DNA from 3 places in the Mesorhizobium sp. M0960 genome. Region 3 is predicted to be linked to each of the others. Evidence: predicted binding sites of a transcription regulator. Region 3 holds the regulator's gene; each other region holds the start of a gene.
The links. Region 3 encodes PhoB, which activates phosphate uptake and scavenging genes when phosphate is short. Its sites were predicted from a motif close to TGTCATNNANCTGTCAT; they were not measured.
Positions count from the first base shown of each region.

Region 1 (3,277 bases), on a different contig from region 3:
CGACGAGAACCTGCATGACTATTTCCGCCACACCGGCCCCAGCCTCTCGCCCTTCAATGCCTGGACCCTGCTGAAAGGCCTGGAGACGCTGCCGCTACGCGTCCGCCAGCAGACGGAAAGTGCCGGCCGCATAGCGGATTTCCTCGCCGAGCGCCCGCAAATCGCCCGTGTCATCTATCCCGGCCGTGCCGACCACCCGCAAGCGGCCGTGGTCAAGAAGCAGATGTCGGGCGGCTCAACGCTGATCTGCCTGGATGTGAAGGGCGGCAAGCAGGCGGCCTTTGCTTTCCAGAACGCGCTCGACATCGTGCTGATTTCCAACAATCTCGGCGACGCCAAGAGCCTGATCACCCATCCGGCGACGACCACACACAAGAACTTGACCGATGAGGCCCGCGCCGAGCTCGGCATCGGGCCGGGCACGCTCAGGCTTTCCGTCGGCCTGGAAGATACCGACGATCTGCTCGAAGATATCGAGCAAGCGCTGAGAGCCGCCGGATAGGGCTGACCGAACAGAGGTGAGCGGGGGGCGCCGATCAGGCGCCGGACGGGGTCTCTTCCAGCTCCGCGACGGCCTTGGTCTGGATGGTCATAACGTTGCCGCGCCAGTCGACGGCGCCGCTCAGCCAGCCGCGCGCCCATATCGCCGGCAGCATGCAGTCGCGAACCATCATCGCCAGGATGGTGCGCAGCGACAGGTGCCATCCTTTGACCCAGGCCAAGGCACATTCCGGCAGGTAGGCCGCGACCAGCACGGCGATGGCGGTTGCCGGCAGGCTGACGCCGGCGTCAGCCGCCGCGATCAGCGCAAGCAGCAGCGGCGGCGCCGCGCCGATCAGGATCTCGGGGGCGAAGAACAGCGCGAAGGTGACGCGGCGCAGCCGCGCCCAACGCGCCTGCCGAGACCAGATCTCGCCAAGCGTGCGCCGGCCGAGCGGCTGTTCGAAGGGCGAAGCGACAAGATTGACGCGAAGTCCGAGCCGGTTGACCAGCTTGGTCGCGGCGGCGTCCTCGGCGATCTCGGCGGCCAGTGCGCGGATGCCGCCATTGGCGTCAAGCATCGGCTTGTTCCACAACATGCTCTTGCCCTGGGCGAAGCCAAGGCCGAGCGCCTCTCCAGCGTACTGCCAGCGTGCCTGCAGTGTGTTGAGAAAGGCGCATTCGACCTCCCCCCAAAACCCTTCAGGCCGCGAGCCGATCGGCGTCGAGCAGACGAGGCCGGTGTCGGGCCGCCATGCCGCCATCAGCTGCTGGACATAATCGCTCGGCATAAGCACGTTGGAATCGGCAAGGATGACCCAGCGATAAAGCGCCGCTTCCCAACCCTTCACGCAATTGTTGAGTTTCGGATTGCCGCTGATGCGGTCGTCGCCGACGAGCAGCCGGGCGCGTATAGCCGGAAAACGCGCCATTGCAGTGGTGATCGACTTGACCACGGGGTCGTCGGCATGGGCGACGCAGAAGATGAGTTCGTAGCGCGGCCAGTCGAGTGAGAAGGCGCGCTCCAGCGTCTCCTCGGTAAACGGCTCGACGCCGCGCGCCGGGACGACGATCGATACCGGTGGCACGGTGGCGGCCGGCGATGCGATCCTAGCTGCTCGCTTCAGCTTCAGCGAAGCTAACAGGATGCTGGCGAGATTTGAAAGAAGGAGAGCTATGGAAAAGAGGGCGGCTGCGAATGTCGGTTCCATCGAGATCTGGTCACTCCAGAAATGCTGGCCGCATGACGGCCGTTTTCAACAATTCGACAGAACACCGAGTCGCCCGGCACAAGCCTGCACACCATCATTGTCATGTGTCACTTAAATGACATTGTTTTTCGGCACCTGCGCTTGAGTCGGGCAAGGAGATGACGCGCATCGTTGATCAAACTGCGCTGAGCGTCGAAAGTTCCGTCTACATTGCTTTGGAGCAGTTCATGTACAGCGCCGTCACCCGCAACATCGAAGTGCAGGTCAGGCCGTTCTATCTGGAGGATCATTCCGACCCGCCGCAAAACCGCTATGTCTGGGGCTACCAGGTGACCATCGACAATCGGTCGGACGAGTTCGTGCAGCTTCTGTCGCGCTACTGGCACATTACCGACGGCACCGGCAAGGTCGAGGAAGTGCGCGGCCCCGGGGTCGTCGGCGAGCAACCCGGACTCAACCCCGGCGACAGCTATCAGTATACGTCTGGATGCCCGCTCTCGACCCCGTCCGGCATCATGGTCGGGCACTACACAATGCGCAACAAGCGGGGCGAGACCTTCGACGTCGCCATCCCCGCCTTCTCACTCGATTTGCCAGGCACGCGGCGCACCGTCAATTGACGTTCACTTTGATTCCTCTTCCCGCCTTGCGGGGCGAGGAACCCAAGTTCTGCGAAGGCAGCCGCACTGACGCTCGTTATTGAGCCGCTGCAAATTCCGCCGGGTCGAAGTCATATTGCTTCGAGCAGAATTCGCAGGCGACGTGAATGCTACCATCCTCGGTGCTGTCTCTGATCTCCTCGGCGGAAAAACCCTCGAGGATGCCGCGGATCTTCTCCCTCGAGCATGAGCACTGGTCGGCGACCGGCACGCCGCCGAAGACGCGGACACCATGCTCGTGGAACAGCCGGTAAAGCAGCCGCTCGGCGCCGATAGTCGGATCGATCAGCTCGGTCGGTTCAATAGTACCAAGCAGCGCCAGCAGTTCCTGCCAGGAATTGTCGGTCGGGTCGTGGATTTCCTCACGCGGATCGCCGTCGCCCCCGGGAAGGTCGGGTACGCGCATGCGTTCCGGCGACTGCGGCAGGAATTGTGCCAGCAGGCCACCGGCGCGCCATTGCTCGCGGGCACCGCCGACGCCGGGCGTCAGAAGCTTGGCCACCGAAAGCCGTAGGTCGGTCGGAATCTGCTCCGATTGGCGGAAATAGGTGCGTGCGGCTTCTTCCAGCGTGACGCCGTCGAGCTGGACGATGCCCTGGTAGCGTTGCGTGTGGGCGCCCTGGTCGATTGTCAGCGCCAGGACGCCGCTGCCGAGCAGCGTCTGCGGCGACGTCTCGCCGGCAGCCGTCAAAGCCTCCAGCCGGTCGGCATCGAAGCGGGCATAGGCGCGCAGCGCGTGCGGCGTGGAGAAATCCGCGACCAGCATATCGACCGGCCCGTCGGTGCGGGTCTGCAGAATGAACTTGCCCTCGAACTTCAACGAAGTTCCGAGCAGGACGGTCAGCACACAGGCTTCGGCCAGTAGTCGTGCCACCGGCTCGGGATACTCGTGGCGGCTGAGAATAGCGTCGAGCATCGGCCCGAGCT
Region 1 covers NZ_JAMYNN010000019.1:21,735-25,011, reverse strand. Annotated here, with positions in the region: gene NKH63_RS25695 (O-succinylhomoserine sulfhydrylase) at 1-502, shown strand, start outside; gene NKH63_RS25690 (ceramide glucosyltransferase) at 537-1,691, opposite strand; gene apaG (Co2+/Mg2+ efflux facilitator ApaG/CorD) at 1,919-2,311, shown strand; gene NKH63_RS25680 (Hsp33 family molecular chaperone) at 2,388-3,277, opposite strand, start outside.
Region 1: the regulator PhoB is predicted to act here: its motif matches at 1,796-1,812, upstream of NKH63_RS25690 (ceramide glucosyltransferase).

Region 2 (3,277 bases), 190 kb from region 3:
GGACCAGGGCTTCGAAGCCGATCATCTTGCCGCTGCGGATTTCCTTCTGCGGCTGGTAGACGAGGTGGAACTCCTTGCGGGCGATCGCCTGGCGCAGTTCATGCTCCATCACGCGCTTGTCGCGGGCCGCGGTGCCCATGGCTATCTCGAAAAAACGATACGTGTCCCTGCCCTCGGTCTTGGCGCGATGGAGTGCCGTGTCGGCATGGCCGATCAGGCCGGCCTGATCTTCGGCATCCAGCGGAAAGAAGGCGATGCCGATGCTGGCCGAAACAAGGCCGGAGCCGACTGAAACCCTGTTTTCCTCCCGGATCGCCGCCAGCAAGTCCTCGGCTATGCGGCCTGCGGCCAGGGGGTCGGGGAGGTTCGGAGCTAAGACGGCAAACTCGTCGCCGCCGAGACGCGCGAGCATCTGTCCGTGGCGCGGAATGCCGGAAATGCAGTGCGCCAGCTTCTGCAGCATGGCGTCACCGGCGCTGTGGCCGTAGAGGTCGTTGACTTGCTTGAATCGGTCGAGGTCAAGCAGCAGGAGCGCCAGATATCCATCCTTGCTGCCACGCTCCATCGAAGCGATTTCTGCTTCGAGCCGGGAAGAAAAGCTCCGCCGATTGGCAAGCCCGGTAAGTGGATCGAAATGCGCGAGACGGAGGATCTCTTCTTCCGCCTTCTTGCGCTCACGGATGTCGCGAACGGCAAGCACCGTATGAGGCCTGCCGCAGTAGGCGATCTTCCTGGCGATCAGCTCGACAGGAATTCTCGTGCCGTCGCTGCCCCTCAATTTCGTTTCTTGTGCCTGTTCGCCGAAGCCGGATACATCGGCTGCGCTCTGTCCATCGAACAGCTCGCCGAGTTGCATCGTGTTCAGGGTGGCTGTCGCCGTGCCCGTCAGTTTCGCCATGCTGTCATTGGCGCTGACTATGCGTGTGCCATCGCAAACGATCAGCCCTTCGACCGCGGCATTGGCGAGATCGTGCATGCGATCGGCCTCGAGCCTCTGCCGGCGAAAGCGCAGGTCGATCCACAGCGCGGCGCCTGACAGCACAAGGATTACCAGGCTGGCGACCGCTGCGGCAAAGGCCTGGGAAATGGGCTCGATGGAATGTTCGGATATTTCAATCGAGGAATCCGGAATGATCGACACCGCGCCCATCGCGATGAAATGCAAGCTGCAAATCGCCAGCGTCAAAAGCGCGGCGCCACCAAGTGTTGCGAGCGCGGACGGGCGGCGCAAGACGACAAGGAGCGCCATTGCCGCGAGCGTCCCGCCGGCCAGAAGCGATATCGCGACAAGGAGCAGGTTCCATACGATCCGGCCCTCGACCTCGAACGCCGCCATGCCGATGTAGTGCATCGTCGCGATGGCACCACCGAGAATGGCACCGCCGACGAGGAAATGGTCGATGCCGCGGCGCAAGGTGGCAACCCACATCCCAAGCGCGGTCAGGATGACGGCGGCGGCAAGCGAAAAGGCGGATAATCCCGGATTGTATGCGTTTGGTATTCCCGGCGTAAACGCAGTCATGGCGATGAAATGCGTCGCCCATATGCCGAACCCGGTCGAAGTTGCGGCGATCATTAGCCAGACAAGCCGGTTTCGGTTGGTCGATCGGCCGACGTGCTTAAGGAGATTTACTGCAGAGAAGCAAGAAATGCCGCAGACGAGGGCGGCAAGTGCGACCAGTCTCAGGTCGTGCTGACTTACAATACAATTATAGACCGTCAGCATCCTGGGTTCACTCGGTCTGCCAAATAACAGGGGAGGTGTGACTGATTAGCTCTTGGAGATTTTAACGAATGGTTAACCCGCGGGCCATGAGGCGGGCCTTTTCGGGGGAAAACCGATGCGCTCCGCCGAGAAGGCGGTGATGTAGTTCCTGGCGACGCTTTCGGTAGCGAGCGCACTTTAGCCGGAAGCGATGTTCATTGACCCGCAACAAAACCGTTGTCCGATTGTCATCAGCGCCACATATTGGCTTTGCGAGAGTGCCCCTTTCGCCAATGACAAACGGGAGATGAAACATGAAGTTCTTCGGCTTCGCGGCCGGTGTTGCCGCCACCTTGACCCTGCTTTCCACCACCTCCGCCTTCGCCGTCACGCAGATCAGCTGGTGGCACGCCATGACCGGCGCCAACGCCGAGGTCGTCGCCAAGATCTCCAAGGATTTCAACGCCAGCCAGAGCGACTATGAGCTCGTTCCGGTGTTCAAGGGCACCTATCCGGAGACGCTGAATGCCGGCATCGCCGCTTTCCGCGCCGGCCAGGCGCCCGATATCCTCCAGGTGTTCGACGTCGGCACCGGCGTGATGATGGCGGCCGAGGGTGCGATCAAGCCGGCGGCCGATGTGCTGACCAGTGCCGGGATGACCTTTGACAAGAGCCAGTATCTGCCCGGCATCGTCGGCTATTATTCGAAGCCGGACGGCACCATGCTGTCGTTCCCTTACAACTCCTCGTCGCCGATCCTCTACTACAACAAGGACATTTTCCAGAAGGCAGGCCTCGACGTGAACAGCCCGCCCAAGACCTGGAACGAGGTGTGGGAAGCTGCCAGGAAGATCAAGACGAGCGGCGCCGCCCCTTGCGGCTATACCTCGACCTGGCTGACCTGGATCCATCTGGAGAATTTCGCGGCGTGGAATGACGTGCCTTGGGCCACTCAGCAGAACGGCCTGGCCGGCGGCGATGTCGAACTCAAGATCAATGCGCCAATTTTCGTCAACCACTTCCAGGCGCTCGCGGACCTGGCCAAGGACGGCACGTTCAAGTATGGCGGTCGCACCTCCGAAGCCAAGCAGATATTCCTCGCTGGCGAATGCGGCATCTTCACCGAATCGTCGGGCGGCCTCGGCGATATCGTCAAGTCCGGCATGAACTATGGCATCGGCCAGCTTCCTTACGATAGCGACGCCAAGGGCGCACCACAGAACACCACGCCGGGCGGTGCCAGCCTGTGGGTGTTCGGCAACAAGTCGGACGAGGAATATAAGGGTGTTGCCGCCTTCTTTGCCTATCTGTCCAAGACCGATGTGCAGAAATATCTGCACCAGAAGTCGGGATACCTGCCTGTGACGCTCGCCGCGTATGAGGCGACCAAGAAATCAGGCTTCTATGACAAAAACCCCGGCCGCGAGACACCCATCCTGCAGATGACGGGCAAGGCGCCGACCGACAACTCGAAGGGCGTGCGCCTGCCGAATCTGCCGCAGGTGCGTGATATCCAGAATGAGGAGTTGGAGAAGATGCTGGCCGGCCAGCAAACCGCTCAGCAGGCGCTCG
Region 2 covers NZ_JAMYNN010000002.1:48,985-52,261, reverse strand. Annotated here, with positions in the region: gene NKH63_RS05215 (bifunctional diguanylate cyclase/phosphodiesterase) at 1-1,726, opposite strand, end outside; gene ugpB (sn-glycerol-3-phosphate ABC transporter substrate-binding protein UgpB) at 2,020-3,277, shown strand, end outside.
Region 2: the regulator PhoB is predicted to act here: its motif matches at 1,941-1,957, upstream of ugpB (sn-glycerol-3-phosphate ABC transporter substrate-binding protein UgpB).

Region 3 (3,277 bases):
GGCTGAGCCGTTCCGATCACGCATATGAGGACAGGACCATGGGCGAACACACAGTCGCTTCTTTCGACGAGGATCTCGAGCAGATCAGCAAGCTGATCCGCGACATGGCCGACCTCGCCGGTTCGATGGTCGGCGGGGCGACCAAGGCCCTGTTGAATTCTGACAACGTGCTGGCGCAACGCGTCGTTTCCGACGATGCCATCATGGATGCGCGTCAACGCGAACTGGACGACCGCGCCATCACCCTGATCGCCAAGCGCCAGCCGATGGCCCACGATCTGCGCCATGTCGTCGGGGCGATCCGCATGGCCGGCGATCTCGAACGCATCGGCGACCTTGCCAAGAATATCGCCAAGCGTGTGAGTGCGGTCGGCCTTAGCGTCACACCGCGCGACCTATCGCATTCCATCGATGCGATGGCGCAGCTGGTGCTCATCCAGGTGCAGGGCGTCATCGAGGAGTATGCTGCAGGCGATGCGGCCGCGTTGGCCAAGCTACGCGCCGCCGACGAGCGCATCGACGTCAAATATACGTCGGTGTTCCGCGAACTGTTGACCTACATGATGGAAGACCCGCGCAACATCACCGCTTGCACGCATCTGCTGTTCTGCGCCAAGAATCTGGAGCGGATCGGCGACCATGTCACCAACATCGCCGAAAATGCGTATTATGTGCTGACCGGCGAGCAATTGCCGGTCAATCGTCCGAAGCAAGACGAAACGACAATGTCCGCACCGGCGACATGATGGGGGTGCCCAGCCGATGATCGCACCACGCATAATGGTGGTGGAGGACGAGGAGCCGTTGGGTGTGCTGCTCCGCTACAATCTCGAATCCGAAGGCTACCAGGTCGAGGTGGTGACACGCGGCGACGAAGCCGAGATCCGTTTGCAGGAGAATGTGCCCGATCTTCTGGTGCTCGACTGGATGATACCAGCGGTTTCCGGCATCGAGCTCTGCCGCCGGTTGCGGGTGCGCCCCGAAACCGAACGGCTGCCGATCATCATGCTGACCGCGCGCGGCGAGGAGAGCGACCGGGTACGCGGTCTTTCGACCGGCGCCGACGACTATCTGGTCAAACCGTTTTCGACACCGGAATTCATGGCCAGGGTCAAGGCGCTGCTGCGCCGCGCCAAGCCGGAAGTGCTGTCCAGCGTGCTGAAGGTCGGCGACATCGTGCTCGATCGCGAATCGCACAGGGTGTATCGCAAGAAGACCGAGATCCGGCTCGGGCCGACCGAATTCCGGTTGCTCGAATTCATGATGCGGCATCCGGGCCGCGTCTTCTCGCGCAGCCAGTTACTCGATAATGTCTGGGGCGAGACGATCTATATCGACGAACGCACCGTCGACGTGCATGTCGGGCGGCTGCGCAAAGCCGTCAACAACGGCCGCATGCCTGATGTCATCCGCACCATCCGCGGTGCCGGCTACGCGATCAGGGAAGATTGACCCGCCCAGTCAGGCTACGTTCTTTCTGACGCCGGGCCTCATTTGCGCGCCCGGCGCGAAAATCTGCTGGTCGACGAAGCTTAACGCCCGCATTGCACAGCCTTCGCGGATCAGCGGCAATTCGTTCGGCTCGGTATCGAAGGAGATCGAGCCCGAATGCTGGCCGCCGGCGGTCTGGGCGATGGCCTTCCGCAAGGCCGGCTCGATCAGATCAAAGGCGGCGGCACTGGCGCCGACCATTGCGACCGGTGCCGGATCGATCAGCGCGAACAGCGAGCCGAGACCGAAACCCAGCGCTTCGCCGGCCTTGCGGTAGGCTTCGCGTTCCGGCCCGTCCTTCTCGCGCGCCCGAACCACCAGCGCGCGCATGTCGGCGTCGCTGACGTCGGCGACCGGTTGGCTGTCTTCGCTCATCTGCGTGGCGTTGCGCCAGATGGCGTAATTGCCGGCATAGGCCTCGATGCAGCCGCGCCGCCCGCAACGGCAGAGCGCGCCGCCCGGACGATGGATCATGTGGCCAAACTCGCCGCCCGAGGAATGCGTGCCGGTGAACAGCTCGCCCTTCAACACCAGCCCCATGCCGATGCCGTGCGAAAGCAGGATGGCGATGAAGTCGTCGCGATAGCGATCCGGATCGCGCCAGCGCAAAGCCACCGCCATCATATTGCAGTCGTTCTCCACCGTGGCCGCGATGCCGAATTCATCTTCCAGCATGTCGGCAAAGGCGATGTCCGTCTGGGGCGTGATCGGCGACCACAGCATGGCGCGTGCAGGGGAGTCGGTAATTCCCTGAATCGCCAGGGCGATGCGGGCGACACTGCGGACGTCAAGATCTGGATCGTCCAGCCGGCGCCGGACGATGGCCATGCATTCGCGGATCAGTTCGTCGCGCGGCATGGTCAGCGTGTCCAGCCGGCGCTGTTCCTCGGCGACCACCTGCCCCGCATAGTCGATGATGGCGGCCGACAGGAAATTCAGCGACAACACCACGGTCAGCACCGCCGCCGCTTCCGGATTGAGGGCGAGGCCGACCTGCGGACGACCGCGTTTCAACGAAACGGGTTCGCTTGCCTTGCTCTCGGCGAGGATGCCTTCCCGTATCAGGTCGGAGGAGATCGCCGATATGGTCGAATGGCTGAGGCCGGTGGTTGCGGCGATCTCCGTACGCGATGGCTGGCCGGCCCGGCGCACGGCCGAGATCACCATCGCCCGGTTGCGCCGGCGCAAATCGTCATGGCGGATTCCGACCGACATCGTTTTGCTTTCCTCCCGGTTTGCCGCGGCCGCTCATGAACCGGAAGCCGTCGGTAATGCCGACAAATAGTGTCGGATGAGGCAAATAGTGTCAGATGCAGGGGGCGCTGTCATCGTTTATTCCGAAGCTCGAAAAAAGTCGCAGCAACATCAAAATCCATCAGAATCGATGTTGACAGCAGCGGGAGATCGGGCCAGTATTTTTTCGAGGCTCGAAAAAATTAGCGCCTCTAAGCTGGCCTTTGGGGCCAATTGGTCACGCCGTACGCGGCGCAGGGAGGATATGATGAAGAAATTCACGACCGCCATTCTGGCGGGTGTCGCCATGACGCTGGCGCTTGCGTCGGTGGCGCAGGCTAAGGACAAGGTCATCGGCGTTTCCTGGTCGAACTTCCAGGAAGAGCGCTGGAAGACCGACGAAGCCGCAATGAAGGCGGCCATCGAGGCTGCCGGCGACAAGTATATCTCCGCCGACGCACAGTCCAATCCGGGCAAGCAGCTCACCGACGTCGAGAGCCTGATCTCGCAGGGCGCCAACGCACTGATCATCCTGGCGCAGGACGCCTCGGCG
Region 3 covers NZ_JAMYNN010000002.1:242,468-245,744, reverse strand. Annotated here, with positions in the region: gene pstB (phosphate ABC transporter ATP-binding protein PstB) at 1-6, shown strand, start outside; gene phoU (phosphate signaling complex protein PhoU) at 39-746, shown strand; gene phoB (phosphate regulon transcriptional regulator PhoB) at 763-1,452, shown strand; gene NKH63_RS06175 (ROK family protein) at 1,462-2,706, opposite strand; gene xylF (D-xylose ABC transporter substrate-binding protein) at 2,993-3,277, shown strand, end outside.